Regions from separate parts of the Streptomyces sp. NPDC039424 genome, predicted to be linked through region 2. Evidence: riboswitches for the same ligand, from Rfam matches in the RefSeq annotation. Region 2 holds a riboswitch; the other holds the start of a gene.
What was found. Region 2 has a riboswitch for glycine ahead of gcvT (glycine cleavage system aminomethyltransferase GcvT). Riboswitches for the same ligand answer to the same signal wherever they lie in the genome.

Region 1 (3,399 bases), on a different contig from region 2:
GGCCTCGTGGACCTGGGCGCAGATGTCGGCGACGTGCTCCTCGAACACGCCGTGCGTGGACGGGTACGTGATCATCAGCACCGCCAGCTCGTCGCGGTACTGCTCGATCTTCGCCCGCAGGTCCGCGACGTCGATCTCGCCGTCCTCGGCGGTCTTCACGACGACGACCTTCATGCCCGCCATCACGGCGCTGGCGGCGTTGGTGCCGTGCGCCGAGGACGGGATGAGGCAGACGGTGCGCTGCTCGTCGCCGTTGGCCCGGTGGTAGCCGCGGACGGCGAGCAGACCGGCGAGCTCGCCCTGCGAACCGGCGTTCGGCTGGAGCGAGACCTTGTCGTAGCCGGTGACCTCGGCGAGACGCTCCTCCAGCTCACGGATGAGCGTGAGGTAGCCCTGCGCCTGCTCGGCGGGCGCGAAGGGGTGCAACTGGCCGAACTCCGGCCAGGTGACCGGCTCCATCTCCGTGGTCGCGTTGAGCTTCATGGTGCAGGAGCCCAGCGGGATCATGCCGCGGTCGAGCGCGTAGTCGCGGTCGGCCAGCCTGCGCAGGTAGCGCAGCATCGCGGTCTCGGAGCGGTGCTGGTGGAAGACCGGGTGGGTGAGGTGGTCGTCGGTGCGCAGCAGGGCCTGGGGCAGCGCGTCCTCGGTCGCCGCGTCCAGGGCCTCGATGTCGGCCCCGACGCCGAACGCCGTCCATACGGCGGCCAGCTGGGCCCGGGTCGTGGTCTCGTCGCAGGCCGCCGAGACGTGGTCGGCGTCGACGAGCCGCAGGTTGACCCCGTTGTGCCGGGCGGCGGCGACGACCTCGGCGGCCCGGCCGGGCACGCGCGCGGTCACCGTGTCGAAGAAGACGCCGTGCACGACCTCGACACCGCCCGCCCGCAGGCCCACGGCCAGGACGGCGGCGTACCGGTGGGTGCGCCGCGCGATGGTCCGCAGGCCCTCGGGGCCGTGGTAGACGGCGTACATCCCGGCCATGACGGCGAGCAGCACCTGCGCGGTGCAGATGTTGCTGGTGGCCTTCTCGCGGCGGATGTGCTGCTCGCGGGTCTGCAGGGCGAGGCGGTAGGCCCTGTTCCCGTCGGCGTCGACGGAGACGCCCACCAGACGGCCGGGCAGGCTGCGGGCGAACTTCTCGTGCACCGCCATGTAGCCGGCGTGCGGCCCGCCGAAGCCCATCGGCACGCCGAAGCGCTGGGTCGTACCGACCGCGATGTCCGCGCCGAGCTCGCCCGGCGAGGTCAGCAGGGTCAGGGCCAGCAGGTCCGCGGAGACGGTGACGAGCGCGCCGAGCTCGTGCGCCCGGTCGATGACGGGCTTGATGTCGCGTACGGCCCCGGAGGCGCCGGGGTACTGAATCAGTACGCCGTTGATCTCACGCTCGGCGACCTCGGCCGGGATGCCCTCGCTGAGGTCGGCGACCACGACCTCCACGCCGGTCGGTTCGGCGCGGGTCTTGATCACGGCGATGGTCTGCGGCAGCGCGTCCGCGTCGACCAGGAAGAGGCCCTTCTTGTTCCGGCCCATGCGCCGGGACAGCGACATCGCCTCGGCCGCCGCCGTGCCCTCGTCGAGCAGCGAGGCCCCGGAGGTGGGCAGCCCGGTGAGCTCGGCGACCATGGTCTGGAAGTTCAGCAGGGCCTCGAGCCGTCCCTGAGAGATCTCCGGCTGGTAGGGCGTGTACGCGGTGTACCAGGCCGGGTTCTCCATGACGTTGCGCAGGATGACGGGCGGCGTGAAGGTCCCGTAGTACCCCAGCCCGATCATGGAACCGAGGACCTGGTTGCGGTCGGCGAGCGAGCGCAGTTCGGCGAGCACCTCGGCCTCGGTACGGGCACCCGGCAGGTCCAGGGCATCGGCGTTCTTGATCACATCCGGCACCGCGGCGGCGGTCAGCTCGTCGAGCGAGCCGTAGCCGACCTGCGCGAGCATCTTGGCCCGCGCCTCCTGGTCGGGCCCGATGTGGCGCTGCTCGAAGGGGATGCCCTGTTCGAGCTCGGAGAGCGGAGTGCGGTGGGCGGTCATTGCGGAGGCCTCCTGGTCTGACGCGACCTTCGAGGGGCACCCCGGCACGGGTACCCCGACGGCCTCCCCCTCTGTCATCTCAACCTGAGAGCTTCACCGGGCTGCCCGAGGGGCCCGGCTTTCACCGTCGGTGAGAGCGGAAGCCGTCGACACCCGCCCTGCTTTCCAGAGTGACCTCGTCCGTGCGGTACGTGGGCCTGAGAGATTCCGGGGAGGATTTGCTCCTTCGGCGCCTCCGATGGTGTCCGGAGGACTCTCCCGCACGGGGTCAGCAGCCGCTTGCCAGCGTACCAGCGAGGTCAACGCCCGGGCCTCGAGTGGCCACCTTCCTGAATGTGCTCTTTTGTAGTGCTTACGGATGAGTTGCGACCAAGAGGAGGGACCGTGCGAACCGACATCGATCCGCGCCACCTGATCGGCCGCAAGGCGTTCGACCGCAACGGCGACAAGCTCGGCACCATCGACGAGGTCTACCTCGACGACGCGACCGGCGAGCCGGAGTGGGCGGCCATACGCACCGGCCTCTTCTCCCGGGACGCCTTCGTCCCACTGGAGCCCAGCGAACTGATCGACGGCGTCCTCCGGGTCCCCTTCGACCGGTCCCTCATCAAGGACGCCCCCGACTTCGGCGTGGGCCGTCACCTCTCCCCCGAGCAGGAGCTCCAGCTCTACCACCACTACGGCCTCGACGTGACCCCGGCACCCGCGCTCCCGGACCACGACTTCGGCAACCTGGCGGGCACGGACGAGACGGCGGGCCCCACGTAGGGGCACCCTCCCCTCCCGGGCCCGCCCTCACCCCGTCGAATCCGTACGCGCCATCCCGGGCGCCCCCCTCTCCTCCTCCACGCCCCCGTCGACCAGCGGCAGCGGATCCGCCGGTTCCAGAGCCGGGTCGTCGATCCGGAAGGTCCGCACGCGGCCGGGTTCCGAGGCCGGCGTCTCGAAGCGCACGGTGACCCGTCCCAGGCCGCTGCCCTGCACCCATCCGTGTCCGTGCTCGGCGTGTCGCACGTCGTGCCCCGCGGGCCAGCGCCGTTCGGCCATCGCGGGCTGTTCCTGGAGGGGCTCGGCCACCGTCTCCTCCGCCGACGCCTCCGTCCGCTCGCCGGCGGCCTGCGCGAACAGGTCCTCCTGCGTGTAGTCGGCGAGCCCGGAGACGCCCACGCCCAGCAGCCGGACGCCGCCGGTCGTGTCCACCGACTCCAGCAGCCGCGCGGCGGCCTCCCGCACCACCGCCGTGTCGTCCGTGGGCCCACGGAGCGTCTCGGACCGGGTCAGCGTGGAGAAGTCGTACCGCCGCACCTTCAGCACGATGGTCCGCCCCGACAGCCCGGCCTCGCGCAGCCGCCGCACGCACCGGTCGGCGAGCCG
Region 2 (3,399 bases):
TGGCGGAACTGCTCCTCGGAGCTGAAGACCGGCACGAAGGCCTGGCCGTCGATCTCCACCGTGGGCAGGTCCAGCGGGCCGCTGTGCGGGCCGCCGCCGCTGGGCAGCGGGATCCACAGGAAGCTGCGGCTCAGGACCTCGATGATCCGGCCGCCGGCCGAGGGGACGCCGAGGGAGGCCGACAGCACCTCCTCCAGCTCGTTGCCGGGCCATCCGCCGTGCGGATGGGGGTGCGCCTGTGCCGGGAAGTCCGCGGGAAAGTCCGCCGGGAAGTCCATCTGCCTACCGCCTGCTGGAAACCACTGTTGTGGCTGAAAGGCTAGCGGGTACCTGTGCGCGCATCCTCGGGGTCCGCTCAGCCCGCGAAACCGATCCCGCGCAGCGCGTCCGCCGCGTCCCGGTCGAGCAGCACCGCCGAGCCGCAGCCCGGGGGCAGCTCGCCCCGCTCCACCGCGCGCAGCAGCCGGGCGGCGGCCCTGCGGTGGCGCAGGAAGGCGTACCGGGAAACACCCCGGCCGCGCTCGCGCTGGCCCTCCCGGGCCGTGGCGGGCGGGACGTCGAGCAGCAGCAGGTGCAGCGTGCCGCCCCGGCGGCGGGCCTCGCGGGCCAGCCAGTCGCGCACCCAGGCCTGCGCGCCGCAGTCGTGCACGACGACTCCCTCGCCGGTGCGCAGGACGCGGCGCAGTCCGGCGTAGTGGGCGAGGCGGACCAGGGGGCGGTACACCGCGTAGGGCAGGTGGCGGGGCATGCGGCGCTGCCAGCGGTCGCGGGCGTCCTGGGAGTCGATGCGGACGCCCTCGACGGCGCGGTGCATCAGGGTCGACTTGCCGCTGCCCGGCAGACCGGTGACCACGACCAGGTCGCGGGGGCCGAAGAGGAGGCCGTGCGGGCTGCGTCCGGCGCGCTCGCGCAGGTCGCGGACGACCGGGGCCGGGCGCTCGTCGCACCGCTCGCGGGCCGGGGCCGCGGGCTGCCGGGGCACCGCGACGCCCGTGGTCGTCGCGTAGGCCGTGGTCCTGTTCACCGTGATCGTCCTCCCTGTGGGTCAGGAAAGGTTCTCCCCACCGAATGTAAAGAGAAGGTAATCCACCCTGTCTCTCGTTTCCGTGCGCGTACTGCCACAGCCCGGTTACAACTGGCTCGCACTGTCGAGCGGGGACGCGGCGTGCAATGATGTCCGCGCCAACTGCATACCGGCCGCTTGAATCCGCGCGGGAGAGTTCCCAGCGGCGCTTCGCCGAAGCGTCGTGCTGGGGCGCCGAAGGAGCAAGTCCCTCCCTTGAATCTCTCAGGCCCCGTTACCGCGCGGGCGAGGCACATCTGAAAAGCGGGCCGCTGTGACAGTGGCTCCACCCAAGGTGCAAGCCGTGTCCCCGTCTCCTAGGGGGGTCATGGCGAACCTCTCAGGTTCCGATGACAGATGGGGAGGAACGACCTCGCCTGTCATGCCCTGGGAGACGACCGACCGATGAGCAGCACCGCACTCCGCCACACCGCGCTCGATGCCCTGCATCGCTCGCTCGGTGCGACGATGACCGACTTCGCCGGCTGGGACATGCCCCTGCGCTACGGCTCCGAGCGCGACGAGCACCTCGCCGTGCGCACCAGGGCCGGCCTCTTCGACCTCTCCCACATGGGCGAGATCACCGTGACCGGCCCGCAGGCCGCCGCCCTGCTCGACTACGCGCTGGTCGGCAACATCGGCGGCGTGAAGACCGGCCGCGCCCGCTACACCATGATCTGCCGGGCCGACGGCGGCATCCTGGACGACCTGATCGTCTACCGGCTGGCCGAGACCGAGTACATGGTCGTGGCCAACGCCTCCAACGCCCAGGTGGTGCTGGACGCGCTGACGGAGCGGTCGGCCGGCTTCGACGCCGAGGTCCGCGACGACCGGGACGCCTACGCGCTGATCGCCGTCCAGGGCCCCGAGTCGCCCGGGATCCTGAAGTCCCTCACCGACGCCGACCTCGACGGCCTGAAGTACTACGCCGGACTGCCCGGTACCGTCGCCGGCGTCCCGGCGCTCATCGCGCGCACCGGCTACACCGGCGAGGACGGCTTCGAGCTCTTCGTGAAGCCCGAGCACGCCGTCGAGCTGTGGCAGGCGCTGACCAAGGCGGGCGAGGGCGCCGGGCTGGTGCCCTGCGGGCTGTCCTGCCGGGACACGTTGCGCCTGGAGGCCGGCATGCCGCTGTACGGGCACGAGCTGTCGACCTCGCTCACCCCCTTCGACGCCGGGCTGGGCCGGGTGGTCAAGTTCGAGAAGGAGGGCGACTTCGTGGGCCGCGAGGCGCTGGCCGAGGCCGCGTCCCGCGCCCAGGAGAACCCGCCGCGCGTCCTGGTCGGCCTGGTCGCCGAGGGCCGCCGGGTCCCGCGCGCCGGGTACGCGGTGGTGGCGGGCGGCGCGGTGATCGGCGAGGTCACCTCCGGTGCGCCCTCGCCCACGCTGGGCAAGCCCGTCGCCATGGCCTACGTCGACGCGGCGCACTCGGCGCCGGGCACGCCGGGCGTCGGCGTGGACATCCGGGGCAGCCACGAACCGTACGAAGTCGTGGCACTGCCGTTCTACAAGCGCCAGAAGTAGACACTGGGCGCGGGTACCCGGGCACCCGGGCGTGACCCTGCGCACATTTTCGCTGTTCACGCGCGTTTCCAGCAGTCCCTCTTTCACCAGCACTCCCCCGCGTACAGGAGAATTCAGGCCATGAGCAACCCCCAGCAGCTGCGCTACAGCAAGGAGCACGAGTGGCTGTCGGCCGCCGAGGACGGCGTCTCGACGGTCGGCATCACCGAGTTCGCGGCCAACGCGCTCGGCGATGTCGTCTACGCCCAGCTCCCCGAGGCCGGCTCCACGGTCACCGCGGGTGAGACCTGCGGCGAGCTGGAGTCGACCAAGTCGGTGTCCGACCTGTACTCGCCGGTCACCGGTGAGGTCACCGAGATCAACGAGGACGTGGTCAACGACCCGTCGCTGGTGAACTCCGCCCCCTTCGAGGGCGGCTGGCTGTTCAAGGTCCGCGTCACGGAGGAGCCGGCCGACCTGCTCTCCGCCGACGAGTACGTCACCCACACCGCCGGCTGAGGAGTCGTACCCCTTCATGTCTGAGCAGAAGTCGCTTCTGAACACGCCCCTGCACGAGCTCGACCCGGACGTGGCCGCCGCGCTCGACGCCGAGCTGCACCGCCAGCAGTCCACCCTCGAGATGATCGCCTCGGAGAACTTCGCCCCGGTCGCGGTCATGGAGGCGCAGGGCTCGGTCCTCACCAACAAGTACGCCGAGGGCTACCCGGGCCGCCGCTACTACGGCGGCTGCGAGCATGTCGACGTCGCCGAGCAGATCGCCATCGACCGGGTGAAGGAGCTGTTCGGCGCCGAGTACGCCAATGTGCAGCCGC

Region 1: linked by a shared signal. The riboswitch ahead of gcvP (aminomethyl-transferring glycine dehydrogenase) and the one ahead of gcvT (glycine cleavage system aminomethyltransferase GcvT) in region 2 are both predicted to bind glycine.

The regions. Positions count from the first base shown of each region.
Region 1 covers NZ_JBVKAI010000009.1:315,783-319,181, forward strand. Annotated here, with positions in the region: gene gcvP (aminomethyl-transferring glycine dehydrogenase) at 1-2,025, opposite strand, end outside; glycine riboswitch at 2,201-2,296, opposite strand; gene ACZ7L0_RS24100 (PRC-barrel domain-containing protein) at 2,410-2,793, shown strand; gene ACZ7L0_RS24105 (DNA polymerase IV) at 2,821-3,399, opposite strand, start outside.
Region 2 covers NZ_JBVKAI010000025.1:83,425-86,823, forward strand. Annotated here, with positions in the region: gene ACZ7L0_RS38660 (enhanced serine sensitivity protein SseB) at 1-278, opposite strand, end outside; gene ACZ7L0_RS38665 (AAA family ATPase) at 356-1,024, opposite strand; glycine riboswitch at 1,203-1,314, shown strand; glycine riboswitch at 1,315-1,430, shown strand; gene gcvT (glycine cleavage system aminomethyltransferase GcvT) at 1,469-2,587, shown strand; gene gcvH (glycine cleavage system protein GcvH) at 2,708-3,085, shown strand; gene glyA (serine hydroxymethyltransferase) at 3,102-3,399, shown strand, end outside.